Regions from separate parts of the Streptomyces sp. NPDC048182 genome, predicted to be linked through region 1. Evidence: riboswitches for the same ligand, from Rfam matches in the RefSeq annotation. Region 1 holds a riboswitch; each other region holds the start of a gene.

The links. Region 1 has a riboswitch for cyclic di-AMP ahead of ACGFZL_RS27710 (M23 family metallopeptidase). Riboswitches for the same ligand answer to the same signal wherever they lie in the genome.
Positions count from the first base shown of each region.
Region 2: linked by a shared signal. The riboswitch ahead of ACGFZL_RS06645 (transglycosylase SLT domain-containing protein) and the one ahead of ACGFZL_RS27710 (M23 family metallopeptidase) in region 1 are both predicted to bind cyclic di-AMP.
Region 3: linked by a shared signal. The riboswitch ahead of ACGFZL_RS18415 (peptidoglycan DD-metalloendopeptidase family protein) and the one ahead of ACGFZL_RS27710 (M23 family metallopeptidase) in region 1 are both predicted to bind cyclic di-AMP.
Region 4: linked by a shared signal. The riboswitch ahead of ACGFZL_RS05870 (peptidoglycan DD-metalloendopeptidase family protein) and the one ahead of ACGFZL_RS27710 (M23 family metallopeptidase) in region 1 are both predicted to bind cyclic di-AMP.

Region 1 covers NZ_JBIDAQ010000017.1:64,656-71,712, forward strand. Annotated here, with positions in the region: gene ACGFZL_RS27695 (GNAT family N-acetyltransferase) at 1-1,788, opposite strand, end outside; gene ACGFZL_RS27700 (HPr family phosphocarrier protein) at 1,889-2,170, shown strand; gene ACGFZL_RS27705 (GntR family transcriptional regulator) at 2,345-3,010, opposite strand; gene ACGFZL_RS27710 (M23 family metallopeptidase) at 3,135-3,905, opposite strand; cyclic di-AMP (ydaO/yuaA leader) riboswitch at 3,915-4,078, opposite strand; gene ACGFZL_RS27715 (pitrilysin family protein) at 4,280-5,668, opposite strand; gene ACGFZL_RS27720 (M16 family metallopeptidase) at 5,665-7,011, opposite strand.
Region 2 covers NZ_JBIDAQ010000003.1:138,593-145,649, reverse strand. Annotated here, with positions in the region: gene ACGFZL_RS06670 (NAD(P)H-dependent oxidoreductase) at 1-488, shown strand, start outside; gene ACGFZL_RS06665 (ABC transporter permease) at 485-1,477, opposite strand; gene ACGFZL_RS06660 (ABC transporter ATP-binding protein) at 1,464-2,477, opposite strand; gene ACGFZL_RS06655 (outer membrane lipoprotein carrier protein LolA) at 2,531-3,787, opposite strand; gene ACGFZL_RS06650 (polyprenyl synthetase family protein) at 4,044-5,054, opposite strand; cyclic di-AMP (ydaO/yuaA leader) riboswitch at 5,586-5,742, shown strand; gene ACGFZL_RS06645 (transglycosylase SLT domain-containing protein) at 5,747-6,226, shown strand; gene ACGFZL_RS06640 (HAD family hydrolase) at 6,213-7,040, opposite strand.
Region 3 covers NZ_JBIDAQ010000008.1:238,365-245,421, forward strand. Annotated here, with positions in the region: gene ACGFZL_RS18390 (1-deoxy-D-xylulose-5-phosphate synthase) at 1-1,198, shown strand, start outside; gene ACGFZL_RS18395 (aspartate aminotransferase family protein) at 1,199-2,584, shown strand; gene ACGFZL_RS18400 (helix-turn-helix domain-containing protein) at 2,645-3,232, shown strand; gene ACGFZL_RS18405 (DUF6126 family protein) at 3,229-3,348, shown strand; gene ACGFZL_RS18410 (tyrosine-protein phosphatase) at 3,362-4,162, opposite strand; cyclic di-AMP (ydaO/yuaA leader) riboswitch at 4,447-4,605, shown strand; gene ACGFZL_RS18415 (peptidoglycan DD-metalloendopeptidase family protein) at 4,610-5,422, shown strand; gene ACGFZL_RS18420 (SGNH/GDSL hydrolase family protein) at 5,617-6,402, shown strand; gene ACGFZL_RS18425 (MBL fold metallo-hydrolase) at 6,549-7,057, shown strand, end outside.
Region 4 covers NZ_JBIDAQ010000002.1:590,610-597,666, forward strand. Annotated here, with positions in the region: gene ACGFZL_RS05845 (SLC13 family permease) at 1-1,122, opposite strand, end outside; gene ACGFZL_RS05850 (MgtC/SapB family protein) at 1,199-1,930, opposite strand; gene ACGFZL_RS05855 (dihydrofolate reductase family protein) at 2,037-3,167, shown strand; tRNA gene ACGFZL_RS05860 (tRNA-Met) at 3,240-3,313, shown strand; gene ACGFZL_RS05865 (PP2C family protein-serine/threonine phosphatase) at 3,470-4,657, shown strand; cyclic di-AMP (ydaO/yuaA leader) riboswitch at 4,904-5,060, shown strand; gene ACGFZL_RS05870 (peptidoglycan DD-metalloendopeptidase family protein) at 5,072-6,202, shown strand; gene ACGFZL_RS05875 (aldo/keto reductase) at 6,269-7,057, shown strand, end outside.

The sequences.
Region 1 (7,057 bases):
GGCCGCCGCCGTGCGCAGGGCCACGGCCAGCGCCGCGTCGCCCGGGGCGCCCTCCCCCGGCGTCGGGATGGCGGTCACCACCACCGCGTCGCACGTGTCGTCGGCCAGCGCGCGGGCCAGCGCCGCGTGGAAGTCCGCCGGGGCGGCCGCCGTCGTCAGGTCGAGCGGGGGCTGGGGCCGCAGCCCCTCGGAGAGGCACGCGTCGTACGTCAGCAGGCCGAGCGACTCCGAGTTGCCGAGGATCGCCACCCGGGGCCCGGCCGGCAGTGGCTGGCGGGCGAGCAGCAGGCCCGCGTCGACCAGCTCGGTGATGGTGTCGACGCGGATCACGCCGGCCTGCCGCAGCAGCGCGGAGACCGTGGCGTGCGGCAGCCGGGTCGCCCGGACCGCGTGCCCCTGCGGTGCGACGCCGCCGTGCCGGGCGCCCTGGACGACGACCAGCGGCTTGGCGGCGGCGGTGCGCCGGGCGAGCCGGGTGAACTTGCGCGGGTTGCCGATGGACTCCAGGTACATCAGGGCGACGTCGGTGTGCGGGTCGTCGTACCAGTACTGCAGGACGTCGTTGCCGGAGACGTCCGCCCGGTTGCCGGACGAGACGAAGGTGGACACCCCGGTGACGCCGGTGACCCCGCCGCCGCGCCGGTGCAGCCGGGACAGCAGGGCGATGCCGATGGCGCCGGACTGGGCGAACAGGCCGATCCGGCCGGGGCGGGGCGACTCGGGGGCGAGGGAGGCGTTGAGCCGGACCTCGGGCGCGGTGTTGATGATCCCGAAGGCGTTCGGGCCGATGATCCGCATGCCGTACGAGCGCGCCTGGCGCACCAGTGCCCTTTGGCGCTCGCGGCCCTCGGGCCCGCTGTCGGCGTACCCGGCGGAGACGACGACCAGGCCCTGCACGCCGTGCTCGCCGCACTCGTCGACCACCTCGGGCACCCGCTCGGCGGGTACGGCCACCACGGCGAGGTCCACGGGCCCGTCGATGTCGCGCACCGAGCGGCGGGCCGGCACGCCGCCGATCTCCGTCTCGCCCTCGGCGAGCCCCCGGTTCACGGCGTGCAGCCGGCCGGTGTAGCCGGCGTCCAGGATGTTGCCGAGCACGCTGCGGCCGACGCCGCCCGGCGCGCGTCCGGCGCCGACGACCGCGACGGAGCCGGGCTGGAGCAGCCGCTGCACGGACCGCGCCTCGGCGCGCTGCTCGCGCGCGTACTGCACGGCGAGCGAGCGGTCGGTGGGCTCCAGGTCGAACTCCAGGCGCACCACGCCGTCCTCGAAGCTGCGCTTCTGGGTGTACCCGGCGTCCATGAACACCTTGATCATCTTGGTGTTGGCGGGCAGCACCTCGGCGGCGAAGCGGCGGATGCCGCGCTCCCGGGCGACGGCGGCGATGTGCTCCAGGAGCGCGGAGGCGACCCCGCGCCCCTGGTGGGCGTCCTGGACCAGGAACGCGACCTCGGCCTCGTCGGCCGGCGCGGAGGCGGGGGTGCCGCCGGGGCCGATCCGGTCGTAGCGCACGGTGGCGATGAACTCGCCGCCGACCGTGACGGCGAGACCGACCCGGTCCACGAAGTCGTGGTGGGTGAAGCGGTGCACGTCCTTGGCGGAGAGCCGGGGGTAGGGCGCGAAGAAGCGGTAGTACTTCGACTCGTCGGAGACCTGCTCGTAGAAGCTGACCAGGCGCTCGGCGTCGTCGACCGTGATCGGCCGCACGCGCGCGGTGCCGCCGTCGCGCAGCACCACGTCGGCCTCCCAGTGGGCGGGATACGCGTGCCGGTCCGGCGAGGTCTGCATGCGCCCCAGCGTACGGCTCGCGCATGCCGCGCGATGTGGGAAACTGGTCTAGACAACCCTGCACCAGGTCAACCCTGCACCACTCGAAGGGCAGCATCACATGGCTGAGCGCCGCGTCAACGTCGGCTGGGCCGAGGGTCTCCACGCCCGCCCCGCCTCCATCTTCGTCCGGGCCGCCACGGCCACCGGGGTCCCGGTGACCATCGCCAAGGCGGACGGCAACCCCGTCAACGCGGCCTCCATGCTGGCCGTCCTCGGCCTGGGCGCGCAGGGCGGCGAGGAGATCGTCCTGGCCTCGGACGCCGAGGGCGCCGACGCCGCCCTGGAGCGGCTGGCGAAGCTGGTCGCGGAGGGCCTCGAGGAGCTTCCCGAGACCGTCTGACACCGCGACCCGACGCCACTGCGGGCATTTCGCGTGGGCCGGGCCGCGCCCTCATTTCGAGGGCGCGGGCCGGCCTTTCCCGTTACGAGAAGCACCCCCGGTCAAAGGGAAATCCTCCCAAACTCCCCTTTCGAGATCCCGCCGGGAATTCCCCTCTTGTATACGGCGCCCGTGTTAATTCCCCGCGCTCGGTGTGTTTACGGCAGGTTGCATTCTCCTCACCCGCAGCCGGTGGGCCGGCGCCGAGCGCTCGGCGTGCAGCGCCATCAGCATCCGCGCCCGCTCCCCGTCCCCGCGGGTCACCGCGTCGACGATCGCGCCGTGCTCCGCCCAGCACTGCACCGCGCCGGCCGGCACGTCGACGACGTAGAGCCAGGCGATCTTGTGGCGCAGCTGGGTGAGCAGCGCGGTCAGGGAGGGGCTGCCGGCGGCCTGGGCCAGGGTCTCGTGGAACCAGCCGCCCAGGGCGCGCAGGTCCTCGGACCCGCCCTGGCCGGCCCGCTCCTGGCCGAGGCGGACCAGTCCGCGCAGCACCTTCAGGTGGGCCTCGCTGCGGCGTCGGGCGGCCCGCCCCGCGCCGAGCGGCTCCAGCAGGGCGCGGGCCTCCAGGAGGTCGGCGGCCTCCTGCTCGCTGGGCTCCGCGACGCAGGCGCCCGCGTGCCGCCGGGTCACCACGAAGCCCTCGGCCTCCAGGGTGCGCAGCGCCTCGCGGACGGGGACGCGGGAGACGCCGTAGCGGCGGGCGAGCAGTTCCTCGGTGAGGCGGCTGCCGCGCGGGTGCACCCCGGCGACGATGTCGTCCCGGATCGCCGCGCACACCGAGTGCGCCGGAATTCGCATGGCCGACCTCCGCCTTAATCCCCGTGAAACGCCGACGACGGACGCGTCCTCAGCGACTCTGGGTCAAGACTCTAGGCCAATTCGGCGTTCTTTCCGACCGCCGACCGGAATTCGGGGATGTTTTTCAGACGTGGACGCCGTGCGAGCGGAGGTAGGCGACCGGGTCCATGTCCGAGCCGTACTCCGGACCGGTGCGGGCCTCGAAGTGCAGGTGCGGTCCGGTGGTGTTGCCGGTGTTGCCGGACAGCGCGATCTGCTGGCCGGGGGTGACCGACTGGCCGACCGAGACGTTGATGGACGACAGATGCCCGTACTGGGTGTACGTGCCGTCATGCATCTTGATCACGACTTGATTGCCGTACGCCCCGCCCCAGCCGGTCGTGACGACCGTGCCGGTGCCGACGGCGTGCACCGTGGTGCCGCTCGCGGCGTGGAAGTCGATGCCGGTGTGGCTGCCGGAGGACCACAGCGAGCTGCTGGACTGGTAGCCGGTGGAGACGTAGGAGCCGCTGATCGGCGCGACGAAGGTGTCGAGGCGCTTGCGCTCGGCGGCGCGGGCGGCCCGCTCCTTGGCCTCGTGGGCCTCCTTGGCCGCCTCGGCGGCCCGCTCGCGCGCGGCCTCTTCGGCGGCCTTGCGGGCGGCCTCGTCCGCGGCGGCCTGCTCCTGGGCGGCGGCCTGGGCGTCGATCTGATCGGCTATCGAGTCGCCGATGGTGATGACGGGGGTGAGGCCGGTCGTCTCCGGCGCGGGCTCGGCCTGGGCGGCCAGCGCCGGGGCGGCCAGGGTGCCGACGACGCCGGTGGCGGTGAGGGCCGCGACGCTCGCGGCACGGGCGGTGGTGCGCTGCATCCGGCTGGGCCGGCGGTGCTTCCCGGTGGCGCGCGTGAACGCCAAGAGGCTCGTCCTTTCCTTCCCTCTCGCCTACCGGGTTAGCTGACGGGTTCGGAGCAGGAAGGTCTCCTACGGGCCCCCTCGCTCGCGCGCGGGCGTCCGATTCACCCCAGGGACTGCGATGGGTCCCCGGCTCCCCTGGCTCGCGCCGTACGGGGACTCGGCGATGGCTGTCCGGTGCCGCGGGTGCGGCGCACTGCCTGACGAACAGCCCGGATGACGCTAAACGCGGCTGTGTTCAATTCTCAAACGCAACACCGGTTTTGTTGCGCACACCACAGCACAGAGAGGCAGTCTCTCCCCAATTCGGACACAGCACGGCCCTGGTGACGTTTCCGTACCAGGGCCGTGCGGGGGCCTGCCGCGCGCGCGTGCCGCTACTCGGCGGCCACCACGGTCACTTCGCCGATGCCGAGCGCCTCGACGGGCGCCTTGATCTGCGCCGCGTCGCCCACCAGGACCGTGACGAGCCGGTCCACCGGGAAGGCGCTGACCACGGCGGCGGTGGCCTCCACCGTGCCGGTGGCGGCGAGTTGGCGGTAGAGCGCCGCCTGGTAGTCGTCGGGCAGGTGCTGCTCGACCTGGTCGGCCAGGGTGCTCGCCACGGCCGCCGCGGTCTCGTACTTCAGCGGCGCCACGCCCACCAGGTTCTGCACCGCGATGTCGCGCTCGGCGTCGGTGAGGCCGCCGTCGGCCAGGGTGCGCAGCACGGTCCACAGATCGGCCAGCGCCGGCCCGGTGTTGGGGGTGTCGAAGGACCCGCTGATGGCGAGCATCGCGGCGCCGGTGCCGTCGGGCGCGGAGCGCAGCACCTGCCCGAAGGCGCGGACGCCGTAGGTGTAGCCCTTCTCCTCGCGCAGGACGCGGTCCAGGCGGGAGGTGAGGGTGCCGCCCAGGCAGTAGGTGCCGAGCACCTGCGCGGGCCAGACCCGGTCGTGCCGGTCGGGTCCGGTGCGCCCGATGAGCAGCTGCGTCTGGACGGCGCCGGGGCGGTCCACGATGACGACGCGGCCGGTGTCGTCGGCGGTGACCGGCGGCACCGGCCGCGGCTCGGCGGCGGAGCCGGTCCAGGCGCCCAGGGTGTCCGCGAGCAGCGCGTCGAGGTCCAGCCCGGTGAGGTCGCCGACGACCACGGCGGTGGCCGTGGCGGGGCGCACGTGGCGCTCGTAGAAGGCGCGCACCGCGCCCGCGTCGATGGCCGCGACGGTCTCCTCGGAGCCCTGCCGGGGGCGGGACATGCGGGCGTCGGCCGGGAAGAGCTGCCGGGACAGCTCCTTGGCGGCGCGGCGCGAGGGGTTGGCCAGCTCGTGCGGGATCTCGTCCAGCCGGTTGCGCACCAGGCGTTCGACCTCGCTGTCGGCGAAGGCGGGCGCCCTGAGCGCGTCGGCGAGCAGGCCGAGGGCCTTCTCCAGGCGGGAGGCGGGCACCTCCAGGCTGAGCCGGACGCCGGGGTGGTCGGCGTGCGCGTCGAGGGTGGCGCCGCAGCGCTCCAGCTCGGCGGCGAAGTCCTCGGCGCTGTGCTTGTCGGTGCCCTCGGAGAAGGCGCGCGCCATGATGGTCGCGACGCCGTCCAGGCCGGCCGGCTCGGCGTCCAGCGGGGCGTCCAGGGACACCTCGACGGCGACGACCTGCTGGCCGGGGCGGTGGCAGCGCAGCACGGTGAGACCGTTGTCCAGGCTGCCGCGCTCGGGGGCCGGGAAGGCCCACGGCTTGGGCTCGCCGGCCTGCGGCTGCCCGTGGAATTCCATGGTGGCCAGGTCGGTCACTTGGCCGCCTCCTCGTTCTCGTCGCCTTCGGCGGTCTGGGGCGCGGTGGGCTCGTAGACCAGCACCGCGCGGTTGTCCGGGCGCAGGCGGGCCCGGGCGGCCTCCTTGACCTCCTCGGCGCTCACCTCCAGGACCCGCTGCACGGCGGTGAGGGCGAGCTGCGGGTCGCCGAACAGCACGGCGTACCGGCACAGTTCGTCGGCGCGGCCCGCGACCGTGCCGAGCCGGTCCAGCCACTCGCGCTCCAACTGGGCCTGGGCGCGCTCCATCTCCTCGGCCGTCGGGCCCTCCTCGGCGAACCGGGCCAGTTCCTCGTCGATGGCGGCCTCGATGACCGGCACCTCCACGTCGCCGGAGGTCTTCACGTCCAGCCAGCCGAGCGAGGGCGCGCCGGCCAGCCGCAGCAGGCCGAAGCCGGCCGCGACGGCGGTGCGGTCGCGCCGCACCAGGCGGTTGTACAGGCGCGAGGACTCGCCGCCGCCGAGCACGGTGAGCGCCAGGTCGGCCGCGTCGCACGCGCGCGTGCCGTCCTCGGGCAGGCGGTAGGCCGCCATCAGCGCGCGCGCCGGGACCTCCTCCTCGACGACCTCGCGCAGCTCCTCGCCCATGACGTCCGGCAGGGAGCCGTCCCGGGGGGCGGGCTTGCCGTCGTGGGAGGCGATGGAGCCGAAGTACTTCTCGATCCAGGCGAGCGTCCGCTCGGGGTCGATGTCGCCGACGACCGACAGCACCGCGTTGTTCGGCGCGTAGTACGTGCGGAAGAAGGCGCGGGCGTCCTCCAGGGTCGCCGCGTCCAGGTCGGCCATCGAGCCGATCGGCGTGTGGTGGTAGGGGTGGCCCGCCGGGTAGGCGAGGGCGGTCAGCTTCTCGAACGCCGTGCCGTAGGGCACGTTGTCGTAGCGCTGGCGGCGCTCGTTCTTCACCACGTCCCGCTGGTTCTCCATGGACTCCTCGTCCAGGGCGGCCAGCAGGGAGCCCATGCGGTCGGCCTCCAGCCAGAGCGCCAGCTCCAGCTGGTGGGCGGGCATGGTCTCGAAGTAGTTGGTGCGCTCGAAGCTGGTGGTGCCGTTCAGCGAGCCGCCGGCGCCCTGCACCAGCTCGAAGTGGCCGTTGCCCTTGACCTGGGCGGAGCCCTGGAACATCAGGTGCTCGAAGAGGTGAGCCAGGCCGGTGCGCCCCTTGACCTCGTGGCGGGAGCCGACGTCGTACCAGAGGCACACCGCCGCGACGGGGGTCAGGTGGTCCTCGGAGAGCACCACGCGCAGGCCGTTGGCCAGGCGGTGCTCGGTCGCTGTCAGGCCGCCGGAGCCGGCCTGGGCTGTGGCCGTGTGACCCATGGGCATGTACGTCCCTTCGATCGCGGAATCTTGGTGCCGGGTGGCGCGGAAG
Region 2 (7,057 bases), on a different contig from region 1:
AGTGGATCGACCTGGCCACGCACCCGCTGCCCGAGTTCGCGGACCTGCGGCACGACAGCGACCACCGGCGCCCCGAGGAGGGCAACCTCGGCCTGGTCCTCGACGCCACCCTCGCCGCGACGGACGTCGTCATCGCCTCGCCCCTGTACTGGTACTCGGTCTCCACCCTGACCAAGCGCTACCTCGACCACTGGTCCGGCTGGCTGCGCACGCCCGGCGTCGACTTCAAGGCGACCATGGCCGGCCGCACCCTGTGGGGCGTCACCGCGCTCGCCCACGAGGAGCCGGAGGTCGCCGAGCCGCTGATCGGCACGCTCAACCACTCGGCCGCCTACCTGGGCATGCGCTTCGGCGGAGTGCTGCTCGGCAACGGCAGCAAGCCCGGCGACGTACTGCGCGACACCGCCGCACTGGCAGGCGCCAAGACCTTCTTCGCACAACAGGCCCCGCTCGCCCGCTTCCCCTATCAGCAGCCGGCCGCCGCCTAGGCGGTGACGTCCTTGGTGGTGAAGCGGGCCCACGCGGCGGAGCCGAAGACCGCCGCGTACAGGGCCTGGAGGCCGAGGTTGCGTATCAGGTCGTCCCAGTAGACCGGCTCGCGCATCAGGTCCGCGAAGGACAGCCAGTAGTGCGAGAAGAAGTACGGCCCGAGCGCGTCGAGCTGGGGGATCTGGTCGAGGATCTGGACGGTGATCAGCAGGCCGACCGTGGTCGCCATCGCCGCGATGCCGCTGCCGGTCAGGGTGGAGACGAACAGCCCGAGCGCCGCCATCCCGACCAGTGAGGCGGCCACCACCAGGGCGATCAGCAGGGCCCGCCCGAGCCCGTCGGCGTAGCTGATCCGCGTGCCGGAGATGGTCGTCAGGTCGCCCAGCGGGAACAGCAGCGCACCGACCGCCAGTGCCGAGGCCGCCACCACCAACGTGGCGGCCAGGCAGAAGGAGAGCACCGTCGCGAACTTGGTCAGCAGCAGGCGGGTGCGGCCGGCCGGGGCGACCAGCAGATAGCGCAGGGTGCCCCCGCTCGACTCGCCGGCCACCGCGTCGCCCGCCACGACGCCGACGGCCATCGGCAGGAACACCGGCAGCGTCGCGGCGAGCGCGCTGAAGACCAGGAACAGGCCGTTGTTGCTGATCTGCGCGAGGAACGCCGGCCCCCCGCCGCCCTGCCCGCCGGCCCGGTCGCCGCCGCCGACGGTCGAGCCGTCGCCGGTCTCGATCCGCACCGCGATCCCGATCAGGACCGGCACGGCGGCCAGCACCGCCAGCAGGGCCAGGGTGCGCCAGCGCCGGAAGGTGATCAGCAACTCGCTGCGCAGCAGCCCGAGCGACCACAGCGGGCTCACCGGCCGCCCGGCACCGGCCACCGCGCCGGCACCCTTCGCCGCGGCCGGCCCGGCGGCGACCGCGTCGGCCGCCGTGGACTCCGCCGCGGCCCCCGGCGCCTCCGTACCGGCCCGCGTCTCAGCCCGCGACATCGAAGCCCTCCCCCGTCAGCGCCACGAACGCGTCCTCCAGCGAGACCCGTTCCACCCCGAGGCCCCGGACCCGGACCCCGGCCCCGACCAGCGCCGCGGTCACCTCGGCGAGGTCCCCCTCCGGGGGCTCGGCGGTGACCCGGCCCTCGGAGGGCGTCACATCGACGGCACCCCGCTCCTTCAGGATCCGGGCCGCCTCCCCCGTGTCCGGGGTGGTCACCACCAGCCGGCCGCGCGCCCCGGCCGCCAGGTCCGCCACCGACCCCTGGGCGAGCAGCCGGCCTCGGGCCATCACCGCGGCGTGCGTGCAGACCTGTTCGATCTCGTCCAGCAGGTGGGAGGAGAGGAAGACGGTCGTCCCGTCGGAGGCCAACTCGCGCACCAAGGCCCGGATCTCCCGCATGCCCTGCGGGTCGAGACCGTTGGTCGGCTCGTCCAGCACGAGCAGGCGGCGCGGCTGGAGCAGGGCCGCCGCCAGACCGAGCCGCTGCTTCATCCCGAGCGAGTACGCCTTGGCCTTCTTGCCGGCCGCGGCCGTGAGGCCCACCCGGTCCAGGGCCGCTCCGACGCGGGCGCGCCGGGTGCGGGGGTCGGCGGTCGGATCGGCGGCGTCGTAGCGCAGGAGGTTGTCGCGGCCGGACAGGAAGCCGTACAGCGCCGGGCCCTCGATCAGCGCGCCGACCTGGGGCAGGACGGTGCGGGCGGCGCGCGGCATCGGCCTGCCGAGGACCCGGGCCGTGCCCGAGGTCGGCTCGATCAGGCCCATCAGCATGCGGATGGTGGTGGTCTTGCCGGAGCCATTGGGGCCGAGGAAGCCGAAGACGCTGCCCGCCGGGACCGTGAGGTCGAGGCCGTCGACGGCGAGCTGCCCACCGCGGTAGCGCTTGGTGAGGGCGCTGGTGGCGATGACGGCCTCGCCCGGGTCCCCGCCGCCCGTGTCCGCGACGCCCGGGTGTCCGGCACGCGGGTGTCCGGCGTCCGTGGCGGACGGTCCGTCCATCGGGTCCCCTTCTCTGGTCCTGCCCACGGCCTCCCGCGCGGCCCGCGGGACGGCTACTGCGCGGCGTCGGCCGCCTTGATCAGGGCCTCCTTGGTGACCATGCCTGCATAGAGCTTGCCGTCGTCCGTGATCAGGGCGTTGACCAGGCGGGTCTTGAACACCGTGCCCGAGCCGAAGTCGCCCTTGACCTGGTCGCCGAGGGAGCCCAGGAAGCCGCCGAGGTCGCCGCCCGCGCCGGCGCCGGCGCCGGGGAGACCCTGGCCGCCGGTGTCGGCGGTGGCGATCGCGTTCCATCCCTTGCCTATGACCTTCAGCCCGTCCAGGTCACCGCCGGGGGCGCCCGGGGTCGGCGCGTGGTGCTCGGGGAGCTTGGGTGCCTCGGGGAGCTTGGGAGCCCCGGGGCCCTTGGCCGGTGCCTCGTCGGCCTCGGTCACCTTCGCGCCCTTCGGCGGGGTGAAGTCGAACGTCGAGGCCGCCGGACGGTCGAAGCTGACCTTGGTGAAACCGGCGTCCACGACGGCGGCGCCGCCGCTCGCCGGGGTCAGCGTGAACTTCAGGGGCAGCCCGGTCTTCGCGTCCACGGCCACGCTGATGGCGCCGACCGTGGAGCCCTTCTGCTCGGGCTTGATCACCAGCCGGTAGGCGTCGCGCCCCGCCACCTGCGCCGTGCCGTCGACCTTGACGGAGGTGGTGCCGTCGACGGCCTTGAGGGCCTGCTCGGTGAGGTCCTTCGGCGTGGCCGGTGCCTCCTTCTCCGGGCGGGCGGCGCCCTTCTGGTCAGGAGCGGTGGAGTGGAAGACCTCGTTGGACGCGCTGTCGTAGCCCCAGACGTCCTTGCCGTCGTGGATCAGGCTGTACTCGGCGGCGTTCTCCAGCAGGGAGAGCTTCTGCCGGTCGGGGCCGTCGGCCGCGACGCGCAGGGTGTGGGTGCCCGACACCAGCTCGGTGAGCTTGGCCGAGGGGTCGGCCGCCGAGCCGGCGCCGCCCGCGGAGGGGCCGCCGGAGAGCATGCCGTCGGCGAGGCCACCGAGGTCCGGCAGGCCGAGGTCGGTGCTGATGCGCACGGTGCCCGACAGCTGCTGCACGTCGGAGGCGGCGATCTTCTCGATGAGCTGCTGCGCGGTGACCTCGGGGAGGTCGGGGTCACCGGAGTCGGCGAGCGCGGGGACCAGGCCGATCGTGGCGGCCGCCACCCCCAGCACCGCGACCGGCACCACGTACCGCGTGGCCTTGCGCCGCCGCGCGCCTCGGTCCTCGTCGCTCGCGCCCGTGCTGTGGTCGTGGTCGTCGTGGGAATCGAACGGTGCCATGTCTGCCCTACCTCCGTCGTCGGCGGCGGCTGTTCCGCGAACGCGCACGGGTCCACCCGTGAGCCGCCATTCTCACCCGAATCGGTGAGGAGTGGTGTTTTTCCGTGGTGTCCATCTGACCAAATCGGCGCCGAGGATGCGTCACCCCGCGGAGCCAACTGCGCGGGCTCCGCGTACTCCTGGGGTATGACGCGACGCGCCGTCACCTACCCGGCGGGAGGTAGGGGACGGCGCGCGGGGCAGGAAAGCGAAGGGCTCAGCCGGCCCGGTGGACCACCGCGTCGCACAGCTCCACCAGCGCGGTCTTGGCGTCGCAGTCCCGCAGCGGGGCCAGCGCGGAGCGGGCGTCGCTGGCGTAGCGGACGGTGTCCCGCCGGGCCTGCTCCAGGGCGGGGTGCGCGCGCAGCAGGCGCAGCGCCTCGGCGTGCCGGGCGTCGTCGGTGAGGTCGGAGTCCAGCAGCTCGCACAGCGCGCGGTCCTCGGCGAGACCGAGCCGCTCGGCCCGCTCGCGCAGCCGCAGCACCGGCAGGGTCGGGATGCCCTCGCGCAGGTCGGTGCCGGGCGTCTTGCCGGACTCGTCGGAGTCGGAGGCGATGTCCAGGACGTCGTCCGCGAGCTGGAAGGCGACGCCGAGCCGCTCGCCGTACTGGGTGAGCACGTCCACGACCGTCTCGTCCGCGCCCGACATCATCGCGCCGAACCGGCAGGAGACGGCGACCAGTGAGCCGGTCTTGCCGCCGAGCACGTCCAGGTAGTGGTCGACCGGGTCACGGCCGTCCTGCGGCCCCGCGGTCTCCAGGATCTGGCCGGTGACCAGCCGCTCGAACGCCACGGCCTGCACCCGGACCGCCTCGGGCCCGAGGTCGGCGAGGATCTGCGAGGCGCGGGCGAAGAGGAAGTCTCCGGTGAGCACCGCGACGGAGTTGCCCCAGCGGGTGTTCGCGCTGGCCACGCCGCGCCGCACGGCGGCCTCGTCCATCACGTCGTCGTGGTACAGCGTCGCGAGGTGGGTCAGCTCCACGACCACGGCGGAGGGCACCACGCCGGGCGCGTAGGGGTCGCCGAACTGGGCCGCGAGCATCACCAGCAGGGGGCGGAACCGCTTGCCGCCGGCGCGCACCAGGTGCTGGGCGGCCTCGGTGATGAAGGGGACCTCGCTTTTGGTTGCCTCGAGCAACCCTTCCTCGACAGCCACCAACCCGGCCTGGACATCGGCCTCCAGAGCCTGGTCCCGCACGCTCAGCCCGAACGGCCCGACGACGGTCACGAGGGGTCTCCTGTCTGCTGGTGTCTTCTGGCGATTACCCGGCTTGTCGATAGGTCGCTGCCACCACTCAAGTCAGCGTATCCGGTCACGTTTCGATCACCGCCAGCGCCCACCGTTACAGGCCGGTCGGTATCGGATCATGCGCGGTATGTTTTTGATCAAGGCATATGAGCAGACATCGACCGACATCCCCGGGGGTCGAGATCCCGCCACCGAGCGGATGTCCGCCACCTCCGGCCGATTGGCGACTAGTTGGGATGTATGCCTGTTTTGCGGCTCTCGTGACCGCCCGTGAGTTGGCTCACTCGGCCGGACCGGGCGGCCAGCCGCCCCTCCGCCGCGCCCGGCCTTGACCCGTAAGCGAGTTGACCCTTGGCGTACGCAAAGGATCAAGTCCACCAAATACCCCAGTTCAAGGTCAACAGGGCCTTTGGGTGATTCCTGCACTTGTTTCGGACATGTGCTCTCGCATACGTTCCCGGCCTGTCAGGCGGACGCCGAATCCTGCCACCGCCCGACGCACTCACATCCACTCGACACTCGCCGGCAGGAGCGGGGGACCCAGGTAAGTCGCCGCGCCCGGTCATCGCCGGAGCGGCTCGGGGTGAAGCCGTGCCCGTCAGGGCCCGGCCGGGCACCTCCCCGCCCGAACCCGACAGCTCACCTCGCAGGCGTAAGGAGAGGGACACACCATGTCTGCCAACGGTCAGAACCGTCGGACCCGCCTTGCCCGCAAGCTCGCCCTGGCCGGCACCGGCGTCGCCGTGCTCGCCATGCCGATCGTCGGAGCCGCCACCGCCTCCGCCGCCACCCCGGCCGCCAAGACGGCCACCACCGCGTCGGTGGCCTACCCGAACAACCTCGACGGCTGGATCCGCGAGTCGCTCGCCGTGATGGCCCAGCACGGCATCCCCGGCACCTACGACGGCATCCACCGCAACGTCATCCGCGAGTCGTCCGGCAACCCGCTGGCCATCAACAACTGGGACATCAACGCCATCAACGGCACCCCGTCCAAGGGCCTGCTCCAGGTGATCGACCCGACCTTCCAGACGTACCACGTCGCCGGCACGTCCTGGAACTCCTACGACCCGGTCGCCAACATCACCGCCGCCTGCAACTACGCGGCCCACCGCTACGGCTCCATCGACAACGTCTTCAGCGCCTACTGAGCAGACGCTCACTGAAGACCCGCTCGAGGACGACGGCCACGCCGTCGTCCTCGTTCGTCGTGGTGACCTCGTCGGCGACCGCCTTCAGCTCCGGGTGGGCGGCGGCCATGGCGACGCCGTGGGCCGCCCACTGGAACATGGGCACGTCGTTGGGCATGTCGCCGAAGGCGATCGTCCGCCGCCGGTCCACGCCCAGCCGCTCGGCGGCCAGCGCCAGGCCGGTGGCCTTGGTGACGCCGCACGGCTGAAGCTCCACGGTGCCGGGGCCGGACATGGTGACCGTCGCGAGCGAGCCGACCACCGACCTGGCGGTCGCCGCCAACTCGTCGTCCGGCAGGCAGGGGTGGCGCAGCAGCACCTTGCTGATGGGGGCGGACCACAGATCGTCGCGCCGGCCGACCCGCACCGCGGGCAGCGTCGGGTGGGGCATCCGGTAGCCGGGCTCGACGAGCGTCAGCCCGTGGACGCCGTCCTGGTCGACCGCGGCGTACACCTGGCCCACCTCGGCCTCGATCTTGCCGAGCGCGGTCTCGGCCAGTTCCCGGTCGAGCACGGCCGACCACAGCAGCCGGTGCGCGCCGGCGTCGTACACCTGCGCGCCCTGTCCGCACACCGCGAGCCCCGTGCAGCCGAGCCGGTCGAGCAGGGGCCGGACCCGGGGCGCCGGACGCCCGGTCACCACCAGGTGCAGCCCGCCCGCCTCGGCCACCCTCCCGAGCGCGGCCAGCGACCGTTCGGAGACGGTGTCGTCGCCGCGCAGCAGGGTGCCGTCGAGGTCGGTGGCGACGAGGGAGTACGGAGGGGTGCGGTCCATGATCAGAGAATACGGAC
Region 3 (7,057 bases), on a different contig from region 1:
CTACCTCGGCCCCGTCGACGGCCACGACCTGGCCGCGGTCGAGGCGGCGCTGCGCCGGGCGTCGGAGGCCCGGGGGCCGGTGCTGGTGCACTGCCTCACGGAGAAGGGCCGCGGCTACCGGCCCGCACTGGACCACGAGGAGGACCGCTTCCACACCGTCGGCGCCATGGACCCGCGCACCTGCCGGTCGCTCGCCCCGTCCGGCGGCGGCCCGTCCTGGACGTCCGTGTTCGGCGCCGAGCTGGTCCGTATCGGCGAGGAGCGCCCGGACGTCGTCGCGCTCACCGCGGCCATGCTGCACCCGGTCGGCCTCGGGCCCTTCGCGGAGCGGTTCCCCGACCGGGTCTGGGACGTCGGCATCGCCGAGCAGCACGCCGCCGTCACCGCTGCCGGGCTGGCCACCGGCGGTCTGCACCCCGTCGTCGCCGTCTACGCCACCTTCCTCAACCGGGCCTTCGACCAGCTCCTCATGGACGTGGCGCTGCACCGCTGCGGGGTCACCTTCGTCCTGGACCGGGCCGGCGTCACCGGCACCGACGGGCCCTCGCACAACGGCATGTGGGACCTGTCCGTGCTCCAGGTGGTGCCGGGCCTGCGCATCGCCGCGCCGCGCGACGCCGACCAGTTGCGCGCCCAGTTGCGCGAGGCGGTGGCGGTGGCCGACGCGCCGACCCTGCTGCGCTTCCCGAAGGAGTCCGCCGGGCCGCCGGTGCCGGCCGTGGACCGGGTGGGCGGGATGGACGTGCTGCGCGCCGACGAGCGGCCCGAGGTGCTGCTCGTCGCCGTCGGCGTGATGGCGTCGGTCTGCCTGGGGGCCGCCGAGCTGCTCGCCGCGCGCGGCATCGGCTGCACCGTCGTGGACCCGCGCTGGGTCAAGCCCGTCGACCCGGCGCTGCCGGCGCTGGCCGCGGGGCACCGCCTGGTCGCCGTCGTCGAGGACAACAGCCGGGCGGCCGGGGTGGGTTCGGCGGTCGCGCTGGCGCTCGGCGACGCCGGGGTGGACCTGCCGGTGCGGCGGTTCGGGATCCCCGAGCGGTTCCTCGCCCATGGGACGCGCGCCGAGGTGCTCGCCGACATCGGCCTCACGCCGGTGGAGATCGCCGGCCGGATCGGGGCGGGCCTGGCCGCCGCCGGGGAGCGGCCCGCGCCGGTCCCGCACGTGCCGCACGCCACGCCACACGCGCAAGGAGAAGACTGAATGACCAAGGAGTTCGACCTCGGCGCGCTGCTGGCCGAGCGGGGGGCCGAGCGGTACGAGCTGCACGCCAGGCACCTCAACCACCAGCTCCCGCGCATGCTGCGCACCATCGGCTTCGACAAGGTCTACGAGCGGGCCGAGGGCGCCCACTTCTGGGACGCCGAGGGCAACGACTACCTGGACATGCTCGCCGGGTTCGGGGTGATGGGCCTGGGCCGCCACCACCCGGTCGTCCGCAAGGCGCTGCACGACGTCCTGGACGCCTCGCTGGCCGACCTGACCCGCTTCGACTGCCCGCCGCTGCCCGGCCTCCTCGCCGAGCGGCTGCTGTCGTACAGCCCCCATCTGGACCGGGTCTTCTTCGGCAACAGCGGCACCGAGGCGGTGGAGACGGCGCTGAAGTTCGCCCGGTTCGCCACCGGCCGCCCCAGGGTCCTGTACTGCACGCACGCCTTCCACGGCCTGACCACCGGCTCGCTCTCCGTCAACGGCGAGGACGGCTTCCGCGACGGCTTCGCCCCGCTGCTGCCCGACACGCCCGTCCCGCTCGGCGACCTGGACGCGCTCGCCGCCGAGCTGCGCAAGGGCGACGTGGCCGCCCTGATCGTGGAGCTCGTGCAGGGCAAGGGCGTGCACGAGACGCCGCCCGGCTATCTGCGCGGCGCGCAGGAGCTGCTGCGCCGGCACAAGGCGCTGCTGATCGCCGACGAGGTGCAGACCGGCCTCGGCCGCACCGGGAGGTTCTACGCCTACCAGCACGAGGACGGCGTGGAGCCGGACCTGGTGTGCGTGGCCAAGGCGCTGTCCGGCGGCTATGTGCCGGTGGGGGCCACCCTGGGCAAGGACTGGATCTTCAAGAAGGTGTACTCCTCGATGGACCGGGTGCTGGTCCACTCGGCCAGCTTCGGCTCCAACGCGCAGGCCATGGCGGCCGGCCTCGCGGTGCTCTCGGTGATGGAGAACGAGGAGGTCGTCGCCAACGCAGCGGCCATGGGGGACCGGCTGAAGTCCCTGCTTGCCGCGCTGGTCGACCGCTACGAGCTGCTCGCCGAGGTCCGGGGCCGCGGGCTGATGATCGGCATCGAGTTCGGGCGGCCCCGGTCGCTGAAGCTGCGCGGGCGCTGGACGATGCTCCAGGCGGCGCGCAAGGGGCTGTTCGCGCAGATGGTGGTGGTGCCGCTGCTGCAGCGCCACCGCATCCTCACCCAGGTCTCCGGGGACCACCTGGAGGTCATCAAGCTGATCCCGCCGCTGACCGTCGACGCCGACGACGTGGACCGGTTCGTGGACGCCTTCACCGAGGTGATGGAGGACGCGCACACTGGGGGCGGGCTGATGTGGGACTTCGGGAAGACGCTGGTCAAGCAGGCGGTGGCCAACCGCTGACGCTTTTGCCTGTGAGGCAAGAAGATTGCCCAAAAGGCAAGCCCGGGCTGCAATGGAGGCATGACTTCCATCGAGTCCGTCATGGCGCCGCAGCTGCGCGCCCTGCGGCGCCGGGCCGCCCTCACCCTGGAGGCCGCGGCCCGCGCCGCCGGGCTGTCGCCGGCCCACCTCTCCCGCCTGGAGACCGGGCAGCGCCAGCCCTCGCTGCCGATGCTGCTCGCCCTCGCCCGCGTCTACGGCACCACCGTCTCCGACCTGCTCGGCGAGACGGCTCCCGAGCGGGAGGCCGTGGTGCGCGGCGCCGACATGGAGCCGACGGTCGCCGGCGGCTGGACGTACCGCCGGGCCGGCGGGTCGGGGCGCGGCATGCAGGCGCTGCGGGTCCACGTGCCGCACGACTCCCAGGGCTCCCAGGGCGACATCGTGCGGGTGCACCCCGGCGAGGAGTGGCTGCACGTGCTGCGCGGCCGGCTCCGGCTGGCGCTCGGCGACAGCGTGCACCGCCTCGGTCCTGGCGACAGCGCGCACTTCGACTCGCTCACCCCGCACCGGATCGCCGCGCTGGACGCCGACGGGTGCGACCTGCTGTTCGTCCACACGCTGCTGCAGAGCCCGACCACCGCGCTGTGCCTGGGGGAGACGCCATGAGAGACATGCAGGAGAAGTTCCCGCGGGCCCTGTGGGTCCGGCTGCTCATCTACATCGCCCTGGGCCACGTCTTCGGCGCCTTCCTCTTCCTGCTGTTCGAGGTGGGCGCCAAGTAGCCGGGCGGGCGGCTCAGTCCGCCAGCATCCGGGAGCGCAGCCGCTCCCGGGTCTCCGGGGTGAGGCCGAGCCCGCGCTCCAGGTAGGTGTCGACGTCGCCCCACGTCTCCTCGACCGTCTCGAAGGCCGCCGCCAGGTACTCGGCGCGGGCGTCGAAGAGCGGGTTGAGCAGCTCCATGACCTCGGGCGACCAGGCCGAGGCGGAGGAGGAGCCGCGCTGCACCTTGTAACGGCGGTGCGTGGCGTTGGACTTCAGGTAGTCCTCGACGATGGCCTCGCGCTCCACGCCCAGGGCGAGCAGGGTCACGGCGACCGACAGGCCCGCGCGGTCCTTGCCGGCCGCGCAGTGCATCAGGGCGGGGACGCTGTCCTCGGCCAGGGCGTGCAGCACCCGGGAGTGCTCGGCGGTGCGGTCCTTGATGATCGAGCGGTAGGAGGCGGTCATCCGGGCGGCGCCCTTGCCGTCGGCGAGGATGGCGCGCAGCTGGTCGAGGTCGCCGTCGCGGACCATCTTCCAGAACTCGGCGCCGTCGGCCGGGTCGCTCAGCGGCAGGTTGACGTTCCGCACGCCCGGCAGCTCGACGTCCGGGCCCTCCAGCTTCTGGTCGGCGGCGTTGCGGAAGTCGAAGACCGTGTGCAGGTCCAGCGAGGCGAGGAACGCCGCGTCCTCGGCGGTCGCGTGCGCGAGGTGACCACTGCGGAACAGCACGCCGTGCCGCACTCGGCGCCCGTCGGCCGCCGGCAGCCCGCCGACGTCACGGAAATTGCGTACGCCGGTCAGCTCGGGCTCGGCCGACGGGGCGTGCTCGGTCACGTTACGGCTGGATGAAGTCACGGCTCGACGATACGACACCCCCCGTCCGACGTGCGGCGGTGCGTGAGGAGCGTCATAACCGTGACGGTGCGTGCCTCGTCATGTTCACGTAATTCAGGTAATTCCTATGGCCCTTTGCGGGAAATCCCGCTTTCCGAATCGACGCAGGGTGACGAGGAATTCCGATAAAGGATCAAGACGGCACTTGTCGGCTCGGGTCCCCGTCACTTACGTTCACCTCCGATCCGGACGGACGCCCAATCCTGCCGCCGCCCGGAGCCAGAAATCGTCAAGCACCCGTCCATGGCAGGAGCGGGGGACCCACAGGTAAGACCGCCTGTTCCGGTTCCCGGAACGGCTAGGGGTAAAGCCGCGCATTCCGCGCGGCCGGGCATCTCCAGTCCGCACCCGACAGCTCACCTCGCAGGCGCCGGAGAGGAATTCGTCATGCCCGCGAAGGGTAAGCACCGCCGTCCCAAGGCCAACCGCCTCACCCGCACCATCGCCGCCGTCGCCGGAACCGGCAGCGCCGCGATCGCGCTCCCGCTGATGGGCGCCGCCGGCGCGCACGCGGCCCCCGCTCCCGCCAAGGCCGCCACGGCGCACACCTACACGGTGAAGAGCGGCGACTCCCTGTCCGGGATCGCCCGTGCGCAGCACGTGTCCGGCGGCTGGAAGAAGCTGTACGACAACAACCGCGACGCCATCGGCGGCAACCCGTCGCTGATCCGCCCGGGTCTGAAGCTCACCCTCGGCGAGCAGGCCACAGGCAAGGCCGAGCCCGCAGCCGCGAAGCCGGCGAAGCCCGCCGCCAAGGCCGAGCCGGCCGCAGCGAAGGCCGAGCCCGCCGCCACCGGCTTCACCGCCCCCGTGGCCGGCGCCACCATCGGCACCCCGTACCACCAGGCCGGCAGCATGTGGTCCAGCGGCTACCACACCGGCACCGACTTCGTCGTCCCGACCGGTACCTCCCTGAAGGCCGTCGGCGCGGGCACCGTCGTCTCCGCCGGCTGGGGCGGCGCGTACGGCAACCAGGTCGTCATCAAGCTCGCCGACGGCCACTACGCCCAGTACGCCCACCTGTCCGCGCTGTCCGTCTTGGCCGGCCAGGCCGTGACCGCGGGCCAGCAGGTCGGCCTCTCCGGCGCCACCGGCAACGTGACCGGACCGCACCTGCACTTCGAGATCCGCACGACGCCGGACTACGGCTCCGACGTCGACCCGGTCGCCTACCTGCGCGCCCACGGCGTCTCTCTCTGACGCCGCCGCCACGCCACCGAAGGCCGGACCCACGATCCCCGGGTCCGGCCTTCGGTGTTATTCCTGAATTGGCCAACACTTTAGGCGTGGCCTTTCTCACCGTTCGTCAAGCCCCGCCTACGGTCGCGTAGGTCACATTCCGAGGTGAATCATGGGCCGACGTGGCAGACGATTCGAAGAGTGACAGCGAAGCAGTGATCGGGTCGTACGTGGCGCTGGGGGACAGCTTCACCGAAGGCGTCGGCGACCAGGGCCCCGACGGGTCGCCGGTCGGCTGGGCGGACCGGTTCGCCGTCCTGCTCGCCGACCGGCGGCCCGAGGGCGACTTCACCTACACCAACCTCGCGGTGCGCGGCCGGCTCCTCGACCAGGTCGTGGCCGAGCAGGTGCCCCGTGCCGTCGCCCTCGCACCGGACCTGGTCTCCTTCTGCGCCGGCGGCAACGACATCATCCGGCCCGGCACCGACCCGGACGAGGTCGCCGAGCGCTTCGAGCGGGCGGTGGCGGCGCTGACCGCGACGGCCGGCCGGGTGCTGGTGACGACCGGGTTCGACACTCGGGGCGTGCCCGTGCTGAAGCATCTGCGCGGCAAGATCGCCACCTACAACGGACATGTGCGGGCCGTCGCCGACCGCTACGGGTGCCCGGTGCTCGACCTGTGGTCGCTGCGCGGCGTCCAGGACCGCAGGGCCTGGGACCTGGACCGGCTCCACCTGTCCGCCGAGGGCCACACCCGGGTGGCGCTGCGCGCGGGCCAGGTGCTCGGCCTGCCCGTCCCGGCCGACCCCGACCAGCCCTGGCCGGCGCTGCCGCAGCGCGCCGCGCTGCACGTGCGGCGGGACGACGTGCAGTGGGCGCGGGAGTACCTGGTGCCGTGGATCGGGCGCCGGCTGCGGGGCCAGTCGTCGGGGGACCACGTGACGGCGAAGGGCACGCTGTCGCCGGCCGACATCCGGACGCGGATCACGGCGGTGGCCTGAGGGTTGGAGGGGGCGGGTGCCTCGGTGACCGGGGCGCGCCGGCTCGCGGGCGGCCACCCTGCACGGACGGCACCCCGGCACCGGGTGCCGTCGTCGTCACATGAGACGACCATAATGAAAGCTCCATCCCTGCACCTGGAGGCACCGTGGCCGGTCCCCGTTCCCTGAACCCCGGGCTCCGCGCACTGCGCCCCGCGGCCTTCGGCGCGGACCCGAGCGGTGCGCGCCTGGCGCGGATCCGCAGGTCGCCGCATTTCAGCGACGGTGTCTTCCAGAACCCCGGCGGCGAGGCCCGCACCAGGCCCTCCGGTTCGGCACGTGAGTTCGCGAGGATCTACTTCGAGAAGGAGGCGCGCTCCCACCGCGCCCCGACCGGCACGGTCCCGGTGCACGCCACCACCCTCGCCGACCTAGCCCGCCCGCCGGCCACCGGGCTGCGGCTCACCTGGATGGGGCACTCCAGCGTGCTCGCCGAGATCGACGGGCAGCGGGTGCTCTTCGACCCGGTCTGGGGCGAGCGCTGCTCCCCCTTCCCGTTCGCCGGCCCGAAGCGGCTGCACCCGGCCCCCGTGCCGCTGGCCGCCCTCGGCCCGGTCGACGTCGTCGTCATCTCGCACGACCACTACGACCACCTGGACCTGCCCACCATCAAGGC
Region 4 (7,057 bases), on a different contig from region 1:
CCAGAGGAGGGTGGCGAGGGAGCCGGCGTAGGTGAGGTTGGGGCCGATGTTGACGCCGAGGAGGACGGCGAGGACGGGGGCGGGGCCTGCGGGGGCGGTCAGGGGGAGGAGGACCAGGACCGCGGGGAGGTTGTTCACCACGGCGGCGAGGAGGGCCGCCAGGGACGCGATGGCGAGGAGGGACCAGAGGCCCGTGCCGGTGGGGATCGCGTGAGCCAGGGTGCCTGCGAGGCCGTTGTCCACGACCGCGCGGACGACGATGCCCAGGGCCAGGACGAAGGCGCAGAAGGGGAGGGCCGCGGAGCGGAGGATCGACGTCGGGGTGGTGCGGCGGTCGGCCAGGGCGCGGACGGACAGGACCGCCGCGCCCGCCGCCGCCGCCCACGCCGGGTTGATGTCGAACGCCGACGTCACCACGAAGCCCGCCAGCGTGCAGGCCACTGTGATCAGGGCGAAGAGCGGGATCTCGCGCGGCTCGGGGTGCGGAGGCGGCTGCGTGTCCGCGTCCAGGTCGGCCGCGAAGAAGCGGCGGAAGACGACGTACTCCGCTCCGATCGCCACCACCCACGGCACCGTCATCAGCGCCGCGAAGCGCGTGAAGCTCAGGCCGCTGGCGGTGAAGGCCAGCAGGTTGGTGAGGTTGGAGACGGGGAGGAGCAGCGAGGCGGTGTTGGAGAGGTGGGCGCAGGCGTAGACGTGCGGGCGTGGGCGGGCGCCCAGGCGGGCCGCGGTGGCGAAGACCACCGGGGTCAGGAGCACCACCGTCGCGTCCAGGCTGAGCACCGCCGTGATGAGGGAGGCGGAGAGGAAGACCTGGACGAGGAGGCGGCGCGGGCGGCCCCGCGCGCCCCGGGCCATCCAGGCGCCGCAGGCGTGGAAGAGGCCCTCGTCGTCGCAGAGCTTGGCCAGGACGAGGACGGCGGCCAGGAAGCCGATGACCGGGCCGAGGCGCGCCGCCTCGTCGGCCGCGTGGGGGAGGGAGATCGCGCCGGTGGCGATCACGACCGCCGCGGCCGGTACGGCGGTCACCGCCTCCGGCCAGCCGCGCGGGCGCAGGACCGCGCAGGCCAGGACCAGGGCGAGGAGGGCGACGGAGAGGGCCTCCGCGAGCGGGGTGTTCAGGGCGGTGCCTACTCGTCTACTCGTCTGCTAGTTCGTCTACTCGTCTACTGGTTCGTCTGATCGTCGTCTGGTGCGGTTACTCGTCGTCGTTGGTGGTGCCGGTCTCCAGTTCCAGGACGCCCTCGTCCTGGAACAGCTCCGCGGTCAGCCGGCTGGTGTCGCCCGCGCCCTCCAGTTGGAGCAGGACGCCGGCGGCGGCGTCGGTGCGGCCCGGCAGCCGTTCGACCTTGACCTGGAGGATACGGAACCCCTGCCGGGTGCAGGTCTCCATCAGCCTCGGCAGCAGCGCCGTGCCGGTCCGGTACGTCATCCGCAGCTCGAAGGCGGTGGGCGCGCGCCGGGACAGCCGACGGCCGCCGAGCAGCGGGTAGCCGCGTACGACGAGGAAGTGCACGGCGGTGACGGCCACCGCGAGGATCGGCAGGCCGCCGCCGCAGGCCATGCCGATGGCGCAGGTCAGCCAGACGGTGGCCGCGGTGGTGAGGCCGCGCACCGCGTCCCGGCGTACGAAGATCAGACCGCCGCCGATGAAGCCGATGCCGGAGACGATCTGGGCGGCCACCCGGGACGGGTCGAAGGACACGTTCTCCAGGCCGAGCACATTGGAGAAGCCGTGCTGGGAGACCTCCATCATCAGCGCGCTGGCGATGCCGACCAGGGTGTGCGTGCGCAGCCCGGCGCTCTTCTGCTGGGCCGCCCGCTCCCAGCCGATCAGCGTCGACAGCACGAGCGCCAGCCCCAGCTCGGCCAGCTGCCGCAGGCCCTGTCCGTTGCCCGGGTCCCACAGGGGGACCGCCAGCGCGGTCATGCCCGCCCTCCTTCCAGCACCGTTCGGCTCCCTTCAGGCACCGCGAGTACCCGGCGAGTACCCGGCGCGCGTTGCGTCACCGCCGGCAGTGCGCTGGAGTGCCTCCATGCCCCTGCCGTACGTCCTGCTCTCCGCCGCCGTCTCCCTGGACGGCTACCTCGACGACACCGGTCCCGACCGGCTGCTGCTCTCCTCGCCCGCCGACTTCGACCGCGTGGACGAGGTACGGGCCTCCGTGGACGCCATCCTCGTCGGCGCCGGCACGATCCGCGCCGACAACCCGCGGCTGCTGGTCAACTCGGCCGAACGCCGGGCGGCGCGGCGGGCCGCGGGGCGGGCGGAGTACCCGCTCAAGGTCACCGTCAGCGGTTCGGGCGAGCTGGACCCGGCGGCCGCCTTCTGGCACACGGGGGGCGACAAGGTGCTCCTCACGACGGACGCGGGCGCCGCGCGGGCCCGGGAGCTGGGCATCGACGCCGACGCAGTCACCCTTGGCGCCGAGATCGACTGGCCCACGGCCCTCGCACACCTGCACGACGTACGGGGCGTCAACCGGCTCATGGTGGAGGGCGGCGGCACCGTGCACACCCAGCTGCTCCAGCAGGAGCTGGCCGACGAGCTCCAGCTCGTCCTCGCCCCCCTCCTCGTCGGCGACCCGGCCGCGCCCCGGCTGTTCGGGCCCGGCGGCTACCGGCCCGGGCGGCTGCGGCTGGTGGAGACCCGGCGCATCGAGGACGTCGTCCTGATGCGCTACCTCCCCACCGCCCCCGGCGCCGGCGACGGCGTCTCCGCCGCCGACCGGCACTGGCTGGCCCTCGCCTGCGAGCTGGCCGAGCTGTGCCCGCCCTCCGTGACCGCCTTCAGCGTCGGCGCGGTCGTCGTCGCCGCCGACGGCACCGAGCTGGCGCGGGGGCACTCGCGGGAGGGCGGCGACCCGGTCGTGCACGCCGAGGAGGCGGCCCTGGCGAAGACCGAGGCGGGCGATCCCCGGCTGGCCGGCGCGACCGTGTACTCCAGCCTCGAACCGTGCGCCCACCGCGCCTCCCGGCCCGCGCCCTGCGCCCGGCTCATCCTGGACGCCGGCGTGCGCCGCGTGGTGACGGCCTGGCGGGAGCCCGACACCTTCGTGCCCGGGGCGGACGGCAGCGGCGTACTGGCCGCCGCGGGCGCCGCCGTGGTGGTGCTGCCGGAGTACGCGGAGCGGGCCGCCGCGCCCAACCGGCACCTGGCGGAGTGACCGGCGCGCACCGCCCCGGCTGAACCGATGTGCAATCCACCCGCCGCATGACGTATGGTGGTGACACACCGACGCGGGGTGGAGCAGCTCGGTAGCTCGCTGGGCTCATAACCCAGAGGTCGCAGGTTCAAATCCTGTCCCCGCTACTCTGGCCGAGGGCCGGGAACCAGTTCAGCTGGCTCCCGGCCTTCGGTGTTTCCCCGCCGTACGACTACCTCCCGTACGACCACCTCCCGTACGACCATCCCCCGTCCGGCCCACGCGACTCGCCCCCCGCCCCCGCACCGGGGAGCCTGAAGGGCATGGACGACGAGGGGCCGGACGCCCGGGCCGGCGGCCGGCTCCCCGGCGATCCCGTGCCCGACCCCGGGCTCGGTGACGAGGTCCCGCCGGCACCTCGTGCGCTGCGCGCCGCCCGCCGTCGCGCGGCGGCCGGTCACCGCCTCGTCCGCGCCCTCCCCGTCCTCTTGATCGTCCTCGCCGTCGTGTACGACCTCCTCACCCCGCGCTACTTCACCGCGGGCCCCTTCTACACGGCCGCCCCCCTGATCGCCGCCCCGCTCTACTCCCGGCGCGGCACCGTCCTCACCGGCGCCGCCGTCGTCGCCGTGGTGATCGCCCTGCAGACCTCCCTCGGCGTCATCCACTACGTCGACTCGATCACCGAGCTGATCACCATCGCGACGGTCGCCGTCCTCGCCGTGCTGGTCAACGCCTTCGTGCGGCGCACCGACGAGCGGCTCGCCTCCACCCGGGAGATCGCCGAGGCCGCCCAGCGCGCGGTGCTGCCGCAGCCGGCGAGCCGGATCGGCGGGTTCGAGATCGCCGCCAGTTACGAGGCCGCGCAGGCCGACGCGTTCATCGGCGGCGACCTGTACGCGGTGCAGGACAGCGCGCGGGGCGTGCGGCTGCTGGTCGGGGACGTGCGCGGCAAGGGCATGGGCGCGGTGGCCGCCGTGTCCGTGGTGATCGGGGCGTTCCGGGAGGCCGCCGAGCAGGAGGCCACCCTGGAGGCGGTCGCGCACCGCCTGGAACGGGCGCTGGCCCGCGAGGGCACCCGGCGGGACGGGCTCGACGCCTTCGAGGGCTTCACCACCGCCGTGCTCGCCGAACTCCCGCACGGCGACGGCGTCGTCCGCCTCGTCAACCGCGGCCACCCGCCGCCGCTGCTGCTCTACGGCGACGGCACCCTGCGCCCGCTGCCCGCCCGGGAGGCGGCGCTGCCGCTGGGCATGGGCGAGCTGGGGGTGTGGCCCGACCGGGCCGAGGAGGCCCCCTTCCCCGGCGGGGCCACCCTGCTGCTGTACACCGACGGGCTGTCGGAGGCCCGCGACGCCCGGGGCGAGTTCTACGACCCCCACGCGCGGCTGACCGGCCGGGTGTTCCGGCACCCTGCGGACCTGCTGCGCGCCCTCGCGCGGGACGTGCGCCGGCACTCCGGGGGCGGCATGGCCGACGACATGGCGCTGCTCGCCGTACGGCGTCCCTAAACCGTGCTGCTACCAGGAGTGAGGGGACGACCGCCCTGCGCACAGCGGCTGACGCTCCGTCAAGTGAGTAATGACCGCCGACTTGACCGGCGGGACGGGCAACTCGCCCGGATTTCACCGGCCCTGGGGCGATCGTCCGCGACGGATTCCGCACCGATCCACGGGAACGGCTTGGAATCACCGGCCCGGGTCTATTAACGTTCGATAACGCAGCGCGGTCGTCCCAGCCGTCACAGAAGGCGGCTCCGTGCGCACGCGCCGAATCCCGCAAGGGAACCGGGGAACCACCACCTTGGGGTGAATCGCGGGTGTCACGCCGTGGCGACACGGCAGGTATACGCGCGTAGGAGACCTTCCTGCTCCGAACCCGTCAGCTAACCCGGTAGGCGGAAGGAAGGAAAGGAGCGCGCCCGCGTGGCGTCCAACCGCCCTGCCCCCGTGGCCCCGCATGTGCCGGTCCAGCAGATGCCTGTCCCGCAGATGCCTGCCCCGCACGAGAGCGACACCCTCACCGCCTTCGGACCCGAGCCGGACTCCTTCGGCGAGTGGAACCCCACCGAGGACTCGATCCGCCCGATACGCGGCCGGCACCGCGTCGCCAAGCAGCGCGGCGGCCTCGCCCGCAGCTCCACCGTCCTCGGCGTCGGCGTCATCGCCGCCGTCGGCGCGGGCGGCATGGCCAGCGCGCAGACCGGCAAGCCGCCGGTGGAGATCTCCCTGCCCGACCTCCCCGGCCTGCACGACCTGCCGGACCTGCCCGCCTCGGTCGGCGCCCTGCTCCCCGGCGACGACGCCCCGGACGACCAGCCGGCCGCCGCCCCGCTCAGCAGCATCGGCACGGCAGGGGCGGTCGGTGCGGACGCCACGACCGCCGTCTCCGCCTCCGCCTCCGAGGACGCCCCGCGGAGCGCCGCCGACGCCGGCGAGGTGCTGCGCGCCCGCATCATGGCGCAGGCCGCGCAGCAGGAGGACCAGGCCGAGAGCCGCGCCGCCGCCGAGGCCGCGGCGAAGGCCGAGAAGCAGGCCGCCGAGGCCGCCGCCAAGGCCGAGAAGGAGGCCGAGGCCAAGGCCACCGCCGCGAAGAAGCAGGCGGCCGAGGAGGCGGCGAAGAAGGCCGAGGCCGAGCGGCTGGCCAAGCTCGCCAAGCAGTACACGCTGCCGACCTCGTCCTACACGATCACCTCCACCTTCGGGCAGGCCGGCGCCTACTGGTCCTCCGGCCACCACACCGGCCTGGACTTCGCCGCGCCCACCGGCACGCTGCTCAAGGCCGTGCACGGCGGCACGATCACCTCGGCCGGCTGGGCCGGCGCCTACGGCTACAAGACCGTCCTCACCCTGGAGGACGGCACCGAGCTCTGGTACTGCCACCAGTCGTCCATCAACGTCAGCGTCGGCCAGCAGGTGTCCACCGGCGAGGTCATCGGCCGCGTCGGCGCCACCGGCAACGTCACCGGGCCCCACCTCCACCTGGAGGTCCACCCGGGCGGCGGCAGCGGCATCGACCCGATGCCCTGGCTGCACGACAAGGGCCTCACCCCCTGACCCGTCCGGCCCCCTGACCGGGCCGGGGCGGAATGCCCCGCCCCGGTCCGCTCGTTGTCACGGGGTATGACTTCACTGCGCAAGCTCGGCTCCTCCGACCTCGAGGTCTTCCCGCTCGCCCTCGGCGGCAACGTCTTCGGCTGGACCGCCGACCGGGACGCCACCTTCGCCGTCCTGGACGCCTACACGGCCGCCGGCGGCAACTTCGTCGACACCGCCGACTCCTACTCCGCCTTCGCCGAGGGGAACTCCGGCGGCGAGTCGGAGACGCTGATCGGCGAGTGGCTCGCGGCGCGCGGCCGGCGCGACGACGTCGTCATCGCCACCAAGGTCAGTCAGCACCCCGACTTCCAGGGCCTGACCGCCGGCAACATCAAGGCCGCCGCCGACGCCTCGCTGCGCCGCCTCGGCACCGACCACATCGACCTCTACTACACGCACTTCGACAAGCCCGAGGTGCCGGTCGAGGAGATCATCGGCGCCCTGGACGAGCTGGTGCGGGCCGGCAAGGTGCGGCAGATCGCCGCCTCCAACATCTCCGCCGAGCGGCTCGCGGAGTCGCTGGCCTTCTCCGAGCGTGAGGGCCTGGCCCGCTACGTCGCCCTCCAGCCGCAGTACAACCTGGTCTCCCGGGACACCTACGAGGGCGAGCTGAGCGCCCTCGCCGAACGCGCGGGCCTGGCCGCCGTGCCGTACTTCGCGCTGGCCGCCGGCTTCCTCACCGGCAAGTACCGGCCCGGCGCCCAGGTCGACAGCCCGCGCGCGGAGGGCGCGGCCAAGCACCTGGAGTCCGAGCGCGGGCAGCGGGTGCTGACGGCGCTGGACGACGTCGCCCGCGCCCACGACGTGCCGGTG